Regions from separate parts of the Streptomyces sp. NPDC002835 genome, predicted to be linked through region 1. Evidence: riboswitches for the same ligand, from Rfam matches in the RefSeq annotation. Region 1 holds a riboswitch; the other holds the start of a gene.

Region 1 (8,004 bases):
ATACGGGGCATGGACCCAGGCCGAGAGGGACTCCGCGGCGCACTCGGTGCGGAACTTCTCGTCCTGTGCCGGGTTGCCCTTGGGCGTGGCCCAGCCCCGCGGATTGGCCACGAAGACCTGCACGGCCTCCGCCCCCAGCTCCCGTGCGTAGGCGAGTCCGGTCGTGGCGAGGCCGCCGGCCACGGGGACGTGGCCGCCGACAGGGTTGCGCATCAGAGTCAGAGTCCCTTGATCTTGATGGTGATGGTGCTGCCCTCGGGCGCCCGGCCGCCGCCCTCGACGGACTGGCTCTCGACCTTGTCGCCGAGGAACGGGAAGTTCTTCTCGGCCTTCACCACGAAGCCCGCCTCCTCCAGCTCGGCCGTGGCCTCGTCGACCTGGTCACCGACCACATCGGGGACCTGGACCATCCGGGGGCCCTTGGAGACGGTGAGCGTGACCGTGTCACCGTGGGCCAGCCGGGTGCCCTCGGCCGCCGACTGCCGGGCGACCGCACCGGCCTCCTCGGCCGAATGGATCCGCTCCTCGGCCACCTCGACCTTCAGCCCCGCCTCCTCGAGCTCGGCGGTCGCCTCCTCGACGGCGTCGCCCGTCACATCCGGCACGTCGATCGGGGCGCCCTTGCTGACCACGATCGAGACCGCCGTGTCGGGGCTGCGGCTGCTGCCCGCGGCCGGGTCGGTGCGGATCACCGCGCCCTGGGCGACGCTCTCGTCGAACTCCCTGGTCACCACACCCGGCGCGAGTCCGGCGGCGCGCAGCTCGCGCTCGGCCTGCGCCAGGGGCTTGTTCTCCAGCCGCGGTACCTTCACGATCTTCGGGCCGCGGGAGATCGTGATCGTCACGGAGTCGTTGCCCCGTATCCGTTCGTTCGTGCCCGGGTCCGTCTTGATGACGGTGCCGCGGGCGACGGTCTCGCTGAAATCGCGGCGGACCGACTTCACGTCGAGTCCGGCCTTGTCGAGGGCCTGCCGGGCCTCCGTCTCGCTCTTGCCGATCAGGGCCGGTACCCGGGTGAACTGGCCCGAGTTGATGTACCAGACGCCCGCGCCGACACCGAGCACGGCGACCACCGCGATCAGCAGCGTGACCAGGCCGCGGCGGGACAGCGGGGCGCGCCGGCCGGCCGCGCGGACCGGTTCGCGCTCCGGCGGCTCCGGGGGCGGCAGGATCAGCCGCGCCGTGTGGTGCACGCCGGGCTCCTCGCGGGGGAGCGCCCGCGGGATCACGTCCGTACGGTCCTCGTCGGAGCCCGCCGCGTCCTCCGGCCCGGCCTGCGGGGGCGCCGCGTCCAGCTGGTCTGCGGTGAGCGCCGCGCGAGCCTCACGCGTACGGGCAAGCAGCTCCACCGCGTCGTGCGGGCGTACGTCGGGATTACGGGCGGTCGCCGTCGCCACCAGCTCGTCCAGTTCGACGGCGAGTCCGGGGAAGAGCGCGGACGGCGCCGGCATGTCGGCGTTCAGATGCTGGAAGAGCACCTGCGCCGGGGTGTCGCCCGCGTGCGGCTTGGTGCCGGTCAGCATCTCGTAGAGGACCACCCCGCACGCGTACACATCGGCGCGGGTGTCGGCGGTGCCGTACTCGATCTGCTCCGGGGCGAGGTAGGAGACGGTGCCCAGGACCGTGCCGGAGGTGTTCGTCACCGACCCGACGGTCCGTACGAGACCGAAGTCGGCGACCTTGACCCGGCCGTCGTCCCCTATCAGCACGTTCTCCGGCTTCATGTCCCGGTGCACGAAACCGGCCCGGTGCGCGGCGCCGAGCGCCGCCAGCACGGGCTCCAGGATGTCCAGCGCGGCCCGCGGCCGCAGCGCGCCGCGCTCGCGCAGCACGTCACGCAGGGTGCAGCCCTCGACGTACTCCATCGCCAGATAGACGTACGCCCCCTGGGCGCCCTGGTCGAAGACGCCCACGACATTGGGGTGCGCGAGCCGCGCCACGGACTTCGCCTCGCGGATGAAGCGCTCCACGAAGGTGGCGTCCGTGGCGAGATCCGGGTGCATCACCTTGAGCGCGAGCTCCCGGTCGAGACGGGTGTCGACGGCCCGGTAGACCGTGGCCATGCCGCCGACGGCGATGCGCTCATCGACTCGGTAGCGGCCGTCGAGCACCTGCCCGACGAGGGGGTCCTGGAGGGTCGTATCCACGCGCCGATTCTACGAGCCGACTCGGACAGGCCGGACGGCCCGTGCGGAGGCGGTGCGGTACTGCAGCCGACCTGTGACGCACGCGACCCCGTTCCGGAGCCGCGGGCCCCGTATGCCGGGGCGCTGCCCCCAACCCCGCGCCTCAAACGCCGACGAGGCTGAAGTTGCCGGGCAACTCAAGCCCGGCCGGCGATTGAGGCCACCGCGCGGAGCCCGGTTTCGGGAAGGGGCGGGTAGGGGACAAGCCCCGCGCAGCGGCCGCCCCCGACCCCGCCCCCGACCCCGCGGCCCCCGCTCCCTCAGAACGCCGGCCGCTCCGGGTCCAGCGCCGCGCGCCCCTCCGTCGGGGACGACGCCTCGGCGAAGTGGCGGCGGGGGATCCGCCCCGCCCGGTACGCCAGCCGCCCCGCCTCCACCGCGTGCCGCATCGCCTCCGCCATCAGGACCGGCTCCTGCGCCCGCGTCACCGCCGACGCCAGCATCACCGCCGCGCACCCCAGCTCCATCGCCAGCGCCGCGTCCGACGCCGTGCCGGCGCCCGCGTCGAGCACCACCGGCACGCCCGCCTGCTCGGTGATCAGCTGGAAGTTGTGGGGGTTGCGGATGCCCAGCCCGGACCCGATGGGCGAACCGAGCGGCATGATCGCGGCGCAGCCCACGTCCTCCAGCTTCTTCGCGAGGACCGGGTCGTCGTTCGTGTACGGCAGGACCGTGAAGCCGTCGTCGACCAGAGTCTCCGCCGCGTCGAGCAGTTCCACCGCGTCCGGCAGCAGGGTCCGCTCGTCCGCGACGACCTCGAGCTTGATCCAGTCGGTGCCCAGCGCCTCCCGTGCCAGGCGCGCGGTGAGGACGGCCTCGCCGGCGGTGAAGCAGCCCGCGGTGTTGGGCAGGACCCGGATGCCGAGCCGGTTCAGCACCGACAGGACGGACCCCTGGACGGTCGGGTCGAGGCGGCGCATCGCCACCGTGGTGAGCTCCGTGCCGCTCGCGACCAGGGAGCGTTCGAGGACGTCGAGGCTGGGTGCCCCGCCCGTACCCATGATCAGCCGGGAGTCGAACGTGGTACCGGCGAGAGTGAAGCGGTCGTCTGCCATGGCGGCTCAGCCTCCCTGCACTGCGGTGAGAATCTCGACGCGGTCACCGTCGCCGAGGCGGGTGCCGGGCCACTGGCCGCGCGGGACGACGGTCTCGTTGACGGCCGCGGCGACACCCGAGGACGCGGCGGTGAGCTCCGCGACGACGGCGTCCAGCGTGGTTCCCGCGGCGAGATCCCGCGCCTCGCCGTTGACGGAGATGCTGACGGAGACGTTCATGCGGGCTGCTCCTCGAGAACGGCGTCCGCGAGAACCGGCCCCGCCGCGAAGCGCCGCGGCGAGAAGGGCCGCGCCACCTCCGGCAGTTCGCCGCTCAGCAGCGCCTGAGCCAGTACGTCGCCGGTGACGGGCGTCAGCAGCACCCCGTTGCGGTAGTGCCCGGTGGCCAGCAGCAGCCCCGGCAGCTCCGTGAAGCCCAGCAGCGGGGCGTTGTCGGGCGAGCCCGGCCGCAGTCCGGCGCGGGTCTCCACCAGGGGCAGTTCGGTGATGCCCGGCACCAGTTCGTGCGCGTCGCGCAGCAGCTCGTACACCCCGCCCGCGGTGACCGTCGTGTCCCAGCCGAGTTCCTCGCTGGTGGCGCCGACGACGAGCTCGCCGTCCTCGCGCGGCACGAGGTAGACATGGCTGCCGCGCACAACGGCGCGCACCGTGCGGGACAGGAACGGCGCGTACGGCTGCGGCACGGTCAGCCGCAGGACCTGGCCCTTGACCGGCCGTACGGGCGGCACCACGTCCGCCGGTACGCCCTTCAGCCGGCCGCTCAGGCTGCCGCCCGCCAACACGACCTGTTCCGCGCGCACTTCGGCGCCGTCGGCGAGGACCGCCCCCACCGCCCGGTCGCCCTCGACGAGCAGCCGATCCGCCCAGGTGCGGCGGAGGCCGACGCCGGCCCGCTCGCAGGCGACGACGAGCGCCGCCGCCAGCCGCCGCGGGTCGACCTGGTGGTCGCCGTCCACCCGCAGCCCGCCGCGTACGCCGGGCGCCAGCATCGGTTCGAGGCGGCGGCACTCGCGGCCTGAGAGCCATTCGGAATCGAGGCCCGAACGGCGCTGCAGCGCGTGCAGTTCGCGCAGATGCGCCCGGTCGTCGGCGTCGAGGGCGACGGCGAGCGTGCCGCAGGAGCGGTGTCCCACCCGCTGCCCGCTCGCCTCCTCCAGCTCGGCGACGAAGGCCGGATAACGGCGGGCCGATTCGAGGTTGAGGCCGAGCAGCGTCTGCTCGCCGTAGTGGAGTTCGGTGACGGCGGCCAGCATGCCGGCGGCGACCCGCGCCGCGCCGCCGCCCGGCTCCGGGTCGGCGACGGTGACCCGCAGACCCCGCTGCGCCGCGCGCCAGGCCGTGACCAGGCCGATGATTCCGCCCCCCACGACAAGGACGTCGGGGGTGTGTGGTGTACGAGACGACATGGGCGTCCAGCCCCTCCCTTCGCCGGCATGACCCGGATCAGGTTCGTACGGTCGGAGGCCGGTCAGCCTCCCTCTCAGCCCGGTGCGTCCGGGCTCCCGCGAGTGCCTTACGGTGGCTACCCTAACCTCCCGCCCCGACGCCCAGTAAGGGAGCCGCAGCAGTGGCGAAGACTCTCGACGGACTCGTTCTCTCGCCGGTCGCGGACCAGGCTCCGGGCCAGGTCGGCACCCGCACGCGCTTCACGTACCACGAGGAGCGGGGCACGGTCTGGGCCGAGTACCAGGGCGGTGACGTGGTGCGCGGACACCTGGTGGGGACCCGGGAGGGCGACCGGCTGGACTTCCGTTATGTGCAGCTGAAGACCGACGGCGGGACGTCGTCCGGTCACTGCGTGTCCCTGGTGGTGGAACTGCCGGACGGGCGGGTGCGGCTGGAGGAGACGTGGGAGTGGGAGTCCCAGGAGGGCCGCGGCACGAGCGTGGTGGAGGAGCTGCCCTCCGGACCGTCGGCAGCCTCCTGACCCGTCGTCAGGTACGTAAGGTGTGCGGGTGGAAGAACGGCAGCAGCAGACAGCAGAGCGGCGGCGCGTGGTGATCGTCGGCGCCGGCATGGCCGGGGTCCAGACGGCGGTGGCCCTCCGCGAGCGGGGTTTCGCCGGCCCGGTCGCCGTCCTCGGGGCCGAGCCGCACCAGCCGTACGACCGGCCCCCGCTGTCCAAGGCGGTCCTGCTCGGTACGGCGGAGGGCTCGGCGTTCGACATCGACTTCGAGGCCCTGGACGTCGAGCTGCGCCTCGGCGTCGAGGTGACCGGGGTGCGCACGGACGCCCACGAAGTCGACACCGCGGCCGGCCCCGTCCCGTACGACGTGCTGGTGCTGGCCACCGGCGCGGAGCCGGTCACCCTGCCGGGCGCGTCCGGCGTCCCCGGCGTCCATCTGCTGCGCACGCTGGACGACGCCGCGCGACTGCGGCCCCTGCTCGCCGAGAAGCACGACATCGTCGTGGTCGGCGCCGGCTGGATCGGCGCGGAGTTCGCTACGGCCGCCCGGCAGGCCGGCTGCGCCGTCACCGTCGTCGAGGTCGCCGACCGCCCCCTCGCCGGCACCATGCCCGCCGAGGTCGCCGCCCCGATGGCCGCCTGGTACGGGCAGTACGGGGCCGAGCTGATCACCGGCGCCCGGGTCGCCGCGATCGAGCCGGGCGCCGTCGTTCTGGCCGGGGGCCGCAGGATCCCGGCCGGCGCCGTCGTCGTCGGCATCGGCGCCCGGCCCGCCACCGGCCTGCTCGCCGGCTCCGGCATCGAGCTGGGCCCCGACGGGGCGGTCGTCGCCGACGAGTGGCTGCGCGCCTCCGCGCCCGACGTGTACGCCGTGGGGGACTGCGCCTCCTACCCGTCCGGCCGCTACGGGCAGCGGCTGCTCGTGCATCACTGGGACAACGCGCTCCAGGGGCCGCGCACCGTCGCCGCGAACATCACCGGCGGCGAGGACCTGGAGCCGTACGACCCCGTGCCGTACTTCTGGTCGGAGCAGTTCGGCCGTTTCGTCCAGTACGCCGGCCACCACGGCGCCGCCGACACCCTGCTGTGGCGCGGCGACCCCGCCGAGGAGACCTGGTCGGTGCTGTGGCTGCGCGGCGGCGCCCTCGTGGCGCTGCTGGCCGTCGGCCGGCCGCGTGACCTGGCGCAGGGGCGCAAGCTGATCGTGTCCGGGGCGGCGCTGGACCCGGCGCGGGCCGCCGACCCCTCGGTGCCTCTGAAAGCGGCGGCGCAGTCGCCCTGAAGGCGAGAACAGTCCCTCTGAAGGCGGCGTTCGGCGTCCCCTGAAGGGGCGGCACGGCAGGTCCCGGCTTCCGACTGTCGGTCGTGGATGGCAGGCTTGTCCCGTGACCGAGATTGACGCAAAGATCGATGCTCTCGTCCCCGCCTGGCTTTACCTGCCGGACATCGCGGAAATGCTCGATGTCGAGGTGACGCGCGTGCGGCAGCTGGTCAAGGAAGGCCAGCTGATCGCGGTGCGCCGCGGCGAGAACCGGGCGCTTCAGGTGCCTGCCGCCTTCATCGACGGCGACAAGGTGGTCAAGGGCCTTTCGGGGACCCTGACCCTCCTGAGGGACGACGGCTTCAACGACGAAGAGATGCTGGAGTGGCTGTTCACTCCTGACCCGAGCCTGCCGGGCACGCCCGCGCAGGCGCTCAGCGAGAATCGCGGTACGGAGGTGAAGCGCCGCGCACAGGCGCTCGCCGTCTGACATACCGGAAAACATCACCGCGGCGGGATGTACGGGACGGGCCGCGCCCGTCCCGTACATCCGGCCGCCCGAAGGGGGGATCGCCTCATGGCCACGGCTCGCGCGCTGCTGTCCGACGCCCGGCTCTATCTGTGCACGGACGCCCGCAAGCGGCAGGGAGACCTTCCCGCATTCCTCGACGCCGTGCTGACGTCCGGCGTGGACGTCGTGCAGCTGCGCGACAAGGGCATGGAGGCCGGTGAGGAGCTGGAACACCTCCAGGTCTTCGCCGACGCCTGCCGCAGGCACGGCAAACTGCTTGCGGTGAACGACCGAGCCGACGTGGCGCACGCCATCGGCGCCGACGTGCTGCACCTGGGCCAGGGCGACCTGCCGGTGCCCGCCGCGCGCGCCGTCCTGGGCGACGGCGTGCTGATCGGCCGTTCGACGCACTCCGAGTCCGAGGCGGCCGCCGCCGCGGTCGAGCCGGGCGTGGACTACTACTGCACCGGCCCCTGCTGGCCCACCCCGACCAAGCCCGGGCGTCACGCCCCCGGCCTCGACCTGGTGCGGTACGCGGCGGGGCTCGGCGCCGAGCGGCCCTGGTTCGCCATCGGCGGCATCGACGCGGGCAATCTGGACGAGGTGCTGGACGCCGGCGCGCGCAGGGTCGTCGTCGTTCGGGCGATCACCGAGGCCGACGACCCGGCAGCGGCCGCCGCCGACCTGGCGAAGCGGGTCAGGGCCAGGCCCTGACCCACCGCCGCGCCGATCCGCCACGCCCGTCTCACCGCACCGATCCAGCCGCAGTGATCGTCCGTTTTCTGTCCAAGGGATGGACAAGAGATGGACAAAGGCGACAATTTTCCCGATCGGGTTGGGGGACCCCCATGGTCTGGCTAACCTGCGGGTATGGCCCTCGGTACTGCTTCCACCAGAACGGATCGCGCGCGAACGGTGCGCGACATGCTTGCGACGGGCAGGACGTCGTACTCGTTCGAGTTCTGGGCGCCCAAGACCGAGAAGGGCGAGCGGAACCTGTGGAACGCGCTGCGCAGGGTCGAGGCGGTCGCTCCCAACTTCGTCTCGGTGACCTACGGCGCCGGCGGCTCCACCCGCGCCGGCAC
Region 2 (8,004 bases), on a different contig from region 1:
CGCCCTCGACGTCAGGGCGGCCCGCGCCGAGACCACGACGACGCTGGACACGCTGGGCGCGCCGGCGACGCTCCTGCGGCAGGCGGCGGCGCTGCGGGCGGGCGTCCTCGTGACGGTCTTCGTCCCGCTGACCCTCACGGTGGGGGCGCTGGCGGCGGCGCCGCTGACGCGCTGAACCGTTTCGGCCGAACCGCTGCGCGGGCCTCCTCCCCACCCCGCCCCTTCCCGCTGTACCGGATGTGCGGCTCCGCCGCGTGGGGGCTCCGCCCGGACCCGGTACCGCGCTCCGCGCGGTGGCCTCAATCTCCCCCTACGGCCTGACGGCCGTGGGTGGGGGCACCTCCCACGCCGCCAGGCGTAGGGGGAGTACCCCCCAGGCCGGGCTGGATTTCGCTCCGCGAAATCAGCCTCGCCGGCGATTGAGGCGCGGGGTCGGGGCAGCGCCCCGCCAACGCTCAACCGCACCGGACCCAGCGCGGAACCGGGCACATCCAGCCCCGCCGGCGATTGAGGCGCGGGGCCCGGGGGTTGTCCCCCGGTTCGGGAAGGGGCGGGGTGGGGGACAAGACCGGCCGCCGCCTATCGTGGGCGCATGACGGCCACCCCTCCCGACCGTGAGATCGAGTCCCTCGACGAGTTCGACCAGGTCGCCGCCCGCGGTTCGCTCGTCGGGTACCGGCTGCAGTCCCTCGACCTGACCGCCCGCACCGCCGACCTGCTCCGCGCGGAGACGACCGCCGCGGTGTTCCTCGGCTGCCGGATGGAGCCCGACGCCGCCGCCAAGGTGCGCGCGGACGGCGCGCTGGTCTTCCCGCCCGTACCCGATCTGCCGTTCGACCCGTACCGCGGCCGGCTGTACTCCCCCGGCGACCTCTTCGCCGGCCTCGCGGACGGCGGTTACGAGGCGACGCCCGACGCCCTCGCCTACGCCTGGTTCCAGCGGACCAAGGCCGACGGCGACATCTTCGCCTCGATGCTCCGCGCCGTCCACGACGACGCGATCTCCGACGCGCTCGACGAACTCCTCGTCGGCCAGGGCGTCGTGGGCGTCATGGGCGGGCACGCGATGGGCCGCGGCACGGACGCGTACGCCGGCGCCGCACGGCTCGGCCGCGAGCTGTCCCGGGCCGGGTTCACCGTGGCGACCGGCGGCGGCCCCGGCGCGATGGAGGCCGCCAACCTCGGCGCGTACGCGGCTCCGCACCCGGACGCGATGCTGGAGGACGCGCTGCTGCTGCTCGCGAAGTCGCCGTCGTTCGCGCCGTCGGTGACCGACTGGGCGCAGGCCGCTTTCGAGGTGCGTCACCGCTGGCCACAGGGCGGCGACTCGGTCGGCATCCCGACCTGGTTCTACGGTCACGAGCCGCCGAACGCCTTCGCCAGTCACATCGCCAAGTACTTCGCCAACGCCACCCGCGAGGACGGCCTGCTGGCCCGGTCCAACCAGGGTGTGATCTTCCTGCCGGGCGCCGCCGGCACCCTGCAGGAGATCTTCGACAACGCGACCCCGAACTACTACGAGTCCCGCGGCGAGCCGACCCCCATGGTGCTGGTGAACCGGTCCCACTGGACGGAGCATCTGCCCGCCTGGCCGCTGCTGCGGTCACTGGCGCGCGGCCGGTCGATGGAGTCGCGGATCGCGCTCGTCGACTCGGTCGAGGAGGCGCCGGGCGCCCTGCGCCGGTTGCTCGATGCCGCAACCGTCCCCGAACAGCCCGCCTAAGGCCCGTCGGGCCCGTCCGCCCCGAGGACCACGACGTCGTCGGCGGCGAACACCACGCCCACCGTGTCGCCCTCGGCCGGCGCCTCGAGCAGTGAGCACTCCGCCTCCAGCTCGGGACCGTCGTCCGGCCGCAGCCGCACCGCGACGTGGCTGCCGCGGAAGGTGCGGGCCCCGACGGTGCATCGCAGGCCCTGCGTGGGGTCGGTGAGCCGTACGCCGTCGGGCCGTACGAGGACCGTGCGCGCGCCCTGCGGTGAGCCGTCCGGCACGGGGATCTTGCCCCACACCGTGTCGGCGGCCGAGCCGACGACCGTCGCGGCCACCACGTTGTCGAAGCCGAGGAAGCGGGCGACGAACTCCGACGCGGGCCGCTGCCAGACCTCCAGCGGAGTCCCCGCCTGCGCGATCCTCCCGTCCCGCATGACGGCGACACGGTCGGCGAGCGCGAAGGCCTCGCCCTGGTCGTGGGTGACGGCGAGCACCGTCGTGCCCAACCGCCCGAACAGGCCGCGCAGTTCGACGACGAGCCGTTCCCGCAGCCCGCGGTCCAGCTGCCCGAGCGGTTCGTCGAGCATCAGGATCCTCGGCTCGGGCGCCAGTGCCCTGGCGAGGGCGACCCGCTGCTGCTCGCCGCCGGAGAGCGCCGCGACGGACCGTCTGTGCGCGCCGGGCAGGCCGACGAGTTCCAGCAACTCGTCCGTCCGGCGGGCCTGTTCGCCCCGGCCGGCGCCGTGCATCCGCAGTCCGAACGCGACGTTGCCGCCGACGTCCCGCTGCGGGAAGAGCTGGTGGTCCTGGAACATGAGCCCGACGCCGCGGCGGTGCACCGGCACCCCCGACTGGTCGGCGCCGCCGAGCAGAACCCGGCCCGCGTCGATGTCCTGGAGCCCGGCGACCGCCCGCAGCAGCGTGGACTTGCCGCTGCCGCTCGGCCCGAGCAGGCACACGATCTCGTGCTCGGCGACCTTCAGGTCCACCGTGTCGAGCGCGGTCCGCGACCCGAACCGTACGCTCACGCCCCGGAGTTCCAGCAGTGTCATCAGAACTCCTCGGTCGTGGACTGGGTGCGGACGCGTTCGAGCAGGAGCAGCGCCACCGCGCACACCACCATCAGGATCGTGCTCAGCGCCATCGCCTGCCCGTAGTTGAGCTCGCCGGGCCGGCCCAGCAGGCGGGCGACGGCGACGGGCAGCGTCGGGTTGTCGGGCCGGGCGATGAAGACGGTCGCGCCGAACTCGCCGAGGGAGACGGCGAAGGCGAAGCCGGCGGCCACCAGCAGCGCCCTGCGCACCAGCGGCAGGTCGACCTCGCGCCAGGCCCGCAGCGGTGACGCGCCGAGGACGGCGGCGGCCTCCCGCAGCCGTTCGTCCACGGCGCGCAGCACCGGGAGCATGGTGCGGACGACAAAGGGCACGCCGACGAGTGCCTGGGCGAGGGGCACCAGGATCCAGGAGGCGCGCAGGTCGAGCGGCGGTTCGTCGAGGGTGATGAGGAAGCCGAAGCCCACGGTCACGGCGGAGACGCCGAGCGGCAGCATCAACAGGGCGTCGAAGCCGCGGACCAGCCGGCCGGCCCTGCGGGTGAGCGCCGCCGCGGCGAGCCCGCCGACCGCGACCGCGATGGCCGTGGCGGCCAGGGCGTACCGGAGCGAGTTCCACACGGCGTCGATCGGCGGCACGAGGAAGGCGCCGCCGGACGGGTCGACGGTGGTCAGCTCCCGGTAGTAGTCGAGCCCGTAGCCGGCCGGGGTGTCGAAGGAGCGCTCGACCAGCACCGCGAGCGGCGCCAGCAGCAGGACGGCCACGGTGGCCAGGACGCCGCCGAGCAGCGTCCACTGGGCCGCGCCGCGCGGCCGGCGCGCGGTGCGCGCGGGGTCGGCGAGCCGCAGTGCGCTCTCGCGCCGCCGTACGGTCCAGGCGTGCACGGCGAGGACGACGCCGACCGCGGTGAACTGCACCATGGTCAGCACGGCCGCCGTGGTCAGGTCCAGGAAGTCGGCGGTCTGCCGGTAGATCTCCACCTCCAGGGTGGAGAAGGACGGGCCGCCGAGGATCTGCACGATGCCGAACGAGGTGAAGGTGAAGAGGAAGACCATCAGGGCGGCGGCGGCCAGTGACGGTACGAGAGCGGGGAGCGTCACCCGCCGCCACGCGGCGAAGCGGCCGGCGCCGAGGACCCGGGCGGCCTCCTCCTGGCGCGGGTCGAGCTGCGACCAGAGGCCGCCGACGGTGCGGACGACCACGGCGTAGTTGAAGAAGACGTGCGCGAGGAGGATGGCCCACACGGTGGTGTCCAGCCGGACGCCCCACAGTTCGTCGAGGAGCCCGCCGCGGCCCAGCAGTGCCAGGAAGGCCGTGCCGACGACGACCGTCGGCAGCACGAACGGCACGGTGACGACCGCGCGCAGCAGCCGCTTGCCCGGGAAGTCGAGGCGGGCGAAGGCGTAGGCGCCGGGGAGCGCGATCAGCAGGGTCAGCGCCGTGGAGGCGAGCGCCTGCCAGGTGGTGAACCACAGCACCGACAGGATGTCCGGCCGGCCGAGCACCTCGCCGAACCGGCCGAACTGCCAGGCGTCGTCGGCGTGGAGACCGCGCCCGACGATCGCGGAGACGGGGTAGGCGAAGAAGACGGCGAAGAACGCGACCGGGCCGGCCATCAGGCCGAGCCGTGCCGCGTTCCCGCGCAGGGACGTCCTTACTTCACGACGAGCGAGGACCACGACCGGACCCACTGCTCACGGTTCTTCGCGATGGTGTCCGCGGCGACGGTCTCGGGCTTCTCGATCACGGCGCCGTGCTCGGTGAACAGCTCGGGCAGCTTCGCGTCCTCGACGACCGGGTTGACGAACATGTTCAGCGGCATGTCCTCCTGGAACTTCCTGCTGATCATGAAGTCCAGCAGCGCCTTGCCGCCCGCCTCGTTCTCCGCGCCCTTGAGCAGGCCGGCGAACTCGATCTGGCGGAAGCAGGTGCCGGTGGCCACACCGGTCGGCGCCTCGGCCGGCTGCGGGTCGGAGTAGAGGACCTCGACGGGCGGGCTGGAGGCGTACGAGACGACGAGCGGGCGGTCGGCCCCCGCCTTCTTGCCGCCGGCGGACCCGGAGAACTCCTCGTTGTACGCCTGCTCCCAGCCGTCGACGACCTTGACGCCGTTGTCCTTGAGCTTCTTCCAGTAGCCCTGCCAGCCGGACTCGCCGTACTCGCCGACGGTGCCGAGGAGGAAGCCGAGGCCGGGCGAGGAGGTGGCGGCGTTCTCGACGACGAGCATGTTCTTGTACTCGGGCTTCGCGAGGTCGGTGAAGGTCTTCGGCGGCGCGAGCTTCTTGTCTGCGAAGAACCTCTTGTCGTAGTTGACGCAGATGTCGCCGGTGTCGACGGGCGTCACCCGGTGCTTGTCCGCGTCGAGCTGCACCTCGGGGACGACCCGGTCGAGGCCCTCGGCCTCGTGGGGCGTGAAGAGGTCGTTGTCGAGCGCGCGGGAGAGGAGGGTGTTGTCGACCCCGAAGAAGACGTCGCCCTGCGGGGAGCCCTTGGTCAGGATCTCCTTGTTGAGCGCGGCGCCGGCGTCGCCGCTCTTGAGCACCTTGACCGTGTAGCCGGTCTGCCGGGTGAACTCCTTGAGCACCGCCTCTGACGCCGCGAAGGAATCGTGGCTGACGAGCGTGACGGTCTTCGACTCGCTCCCGCCGCCGGATCCGGAGTCCTTGGACTCCCCGCCGCACGCGGCGAGCGTCGTGATGCCGAGGGCGCCGACGAGTGCCGTGCCGACGGCACGCCGAAGCTGGCTGTTCATGATGATGCTGACTCCCTACGCCGGTATGACCCGGATCAGGTCCGAGGGTCTGCGGCCCGCGGCCGTGACGGCCTGCCGCACTCTCAGCGCTGTGGTGCGCTCCCCTGTCGGAATGTTTTGTTGTTCATTTGTGCGAACGCACAGGGCACAGTATCAGCCATGGCCGACGGCCCTTCGGTCACCGCTCCTGCGCGGCCAGCTGCCCGCAGGCCCCGTCGATCTCCTGACCGCGGGTGTCCCGGACGGTGACCGGCACACCGTGCGCGGCGATGGCCTCCACGAACGCCTTCTCGTCCTCGGGGCGCGACGCCGTCCACTTGGAGCCGGGCGTCGGGTTGAGCGGGATCAGGTTGACGTGGACCCGCTTGCCCTTGAGCAGCCGGCCGAGCAGATCGCCGCGCCACGCCTGGTCGTTGATGTCGCGGATCAGCGCGTACTCGATGGAGATCCGGCGGCCGGACTTCTCGGCGTACTCCCAGGCGGCGTCGAGGACCTCGCGCACCTTCCAGCGGGTGTTGACCGGGACCAGGGTGTCGCGCAGCTCGTCGTCCGGGGCGTGCAGCGACACCGCGAGACGGCACTTGAAGCCCTCGTCGGCGAAGCGCAGCATCGCCGGCACCAGGCCGACGGTCGAAACGGTGATGCCGCGCTGCGAGAGCCCGAGACCGTCCGGCTCGGGGTCGGTGAGGCGGCGGACTGCTCCGACGACCCGCTTGTAGTTGGCGAGCGGCTCGCCCATGCCCATGAAGACGATGTTGGACAGCCGGGCCGGCCCTCCGGGGACCTCGCCGTCGCGCAGCGCCCGCATGCCGTCGACGATCTGGTGCACGATCTCGGCGGTCGACAGGTTCCGGTCGAGACCGGCCTGCCCGGTGGCGCAGAAGGGGCAGTTCATCCCGCAGCCTGCCTGCGAGGAGATGCACATGGTGACCCGGTCCGGGTAGCGCATGAGCACGGACTCGACGAGCGTGCCGTCGTGCAGGCGCCAGAGCGTCTTGCGGGTGGTGTCGTCGTCGCAGGAGATGTGCCGTACGACCGACATCAGGTCGGGCAGCAGCTCTCCGGCGAGCTTGTCGCGGGCCGCGGCGGGGATGTCGGTCCACTGCGCCGGGTCGTGCGCGTACCGCGCGAAGTAGTGCTGGGACAGCTGCTTGGCGCGGAACGGCTTCTCGCCGATCGCGGCGACGGCCTCCTTGCGCTCGGCGGGCGTGAGGTCGGCGAGGTGCCGCGGCGGCTTCTTGGCTCCGCGGGGGGCGACGAAAGTGAGTTCTCCGGGCTTAGGCATGTCCGTACCAGTGTCGCAGATCGTTTGCGGTGATCCGCGGGCACCGGACGAGCCCCCGCTCTCGAGCGGCGGGGGCTCCGGCCGGCTCGTCCCGCCGGTCACAGGTGCAAACCGAAGCGACGGTTGCTCAGCTCGACAACAGCCGGTTGAAGAAGGACCGGTACTTCCGCAGGGCCAGGCGCAGGTCCTCCGTGTCGGCCTCCTCGCCCTTGCTCCACTGCCCCTCCAGGTCCTGCTTGTGCTGGGAGAAAGTAGCGGCCAAGGTCTGCATGACATCCGCCACCAGGCCGTCGGCCTCATGGACGGCCTCACGCGGGTCGTCGACGAATCGGTTCTGGATTTCCTGCCACCGCGTGCGGAATCCTGACTCGTCCTCCTCAGTCAGAAGCTGCGGAGCGTCTTCCCCTGCGGACGCATCCAGGGTGTCCGCCCCGGGTTCCGGCTCCCGCGGGACGGTCGAGGCTTCGGGCGGCATCGCCTCGGCCTCCGACGTCGCCCCGGGGGCCTCGCCCGGGAAACCCGGGGACTGGGCCTCGGGCCGGTCGCCCACACCCCTGTCCGGAGGCGCGGCAAGGTCGTCCGTGGAGAGTCCGGTCTCGGCCGGGCCTGGCGTGTGTTCGCGTTCCATCTCTCCTCCGTCCTGATGGTCGAAGAGTTCCGATGTCCGAGGCGCTCACGCGCGGGCCTGACGGGGCCCGCCGTCGGAGAGCAGTTCGTCGAAGAGCGCGCGATAGTGCACCATCGCGCCACGGAGTTGTTCGGTGTTCGCCTTGTGCTGCCGACTGCGCTCGTTGACGTCATGGGCGGCGCGGTAGTGCTCCACGGTCCTGCCGTGCTCGACGGACAGGTCCTGCACTTTCTGTTCGAGGTTGTCCGTGGGGTAGCCGCGTTCCCGCATGAGCGAGGTCACCAGGAGGTCCGCCTCCTGCACCGCCTCCTCGGGATGATCCACGAAGTCACCCTGGACCTTCTGCCAGTCCTGGGCGTAGCGGTCATGGACGGCAGGAGTCAGCGGTTTGATGTCCAGCGCGTCGTGCCGCTTCTCCCGGGCGCTCAGTTCGCGGTCGGCGGCGCTCAGGCTGCCCGCGTCCTCGGCGGTCCGCTCGTACTCGGGGCCGAACCGCTGCCGCAGACGGCGCCGGCGCATGGCGAACCAGCCGAGCACGGCGAGCGCCGCCAGCACGGCGGCAACCGGGATGATGAT

What was found. Region 1 has a riboswitch for thiamine pyrophosphate ahead of thiO (glycine oxidase ThiO). Riboswitches for the same ligand answer to the same signal wherever they lie in the genome.
Region 2: it holds a riboswitch for thiamine pyrophosphate, as region 1 does, so the genes downstream of both, ACWD01_RS15860 (thiamine ABC transporter substrate-binding protein) here and thiO (glycine oxidase ThiO) in region 1, are expected to answer to the same signal.

Annotation. Positions count from the first base shown of each region.
Region 1 is NZ_JBSFUW010000008.1:233,652-241,655, reverse strand. It holds gene ACWD01_RS11915 (deoxyribonuclease IV) at 1-213, opposite strand, end outside; gene pknB (Stk1 family PASTA domain-containing Ser/Thr kinase) at 219-2,147, opposite strand; gene ACWD01_RS11905 (thiazole synthase) at 2,447-3,241, opposite strand; gene thiS (sulfur carrier protein ThiS) at 3,248-3,460, opposite strand; gene thiO (glycine oxidase ThiO) at 3,457-4,647, opposite strand; TPP riboswitch at 4,645-4,757, opposite strand; gene ACWD01_RS11890 (hypothetical protein) at 4,809-5,168, shown strand; gene ACWD01_RS11885 (NAD(P)/FAD-dependent oxidoreductase) at 5,257-6,429, shown strand; gene ACWD01_RS11880 (Rv2175c family DNA-binding protein) at 6,533-6,898, shown strand; gene thiE (thiamine phosphate synthase) at 6,986-7,633, shown strand; gene metF (methylenetetrahydrofolate reductase [NAD(P)H]) at 7,790-8,004, shown strand, end outside.
Region 2 is NZ_JBSFUW010000012.1:114,367-122,370, forward strand. It holds gene ACWD01_RS15840 (hypothetical protein) at 1-175, shown strand, start outside; gene ACWD01_RS15845 (LOG family protein) at 593-1,723, shown strand; gene ACWD01_RS15850 (ABC transporter ATP-binding protein) at 1,720-2,763, opposite strand; gene ACWD01_RS15855 (ABC transporter permease) at 2,763-4,379, opposite strand; gene ACWD01_RS15860 (thiamine ABC transporter substrate-binding protein) at 4,418-5,515, opposite strand; TPP riboswitch at 5,511-5,631, opposite strand; gene rlmN (23S rRNA (adenine(2503)-C(2))-methyltransferase RlmN) at 5,694-6,800, opposite strand; gene ACWD01_RS15870 (hypothetical protein) at 6,928-7,428, opposite strand; gene ACWD01_RS15875 (hypothetical protein) at 7,474-8,004, opposite strand, start outside.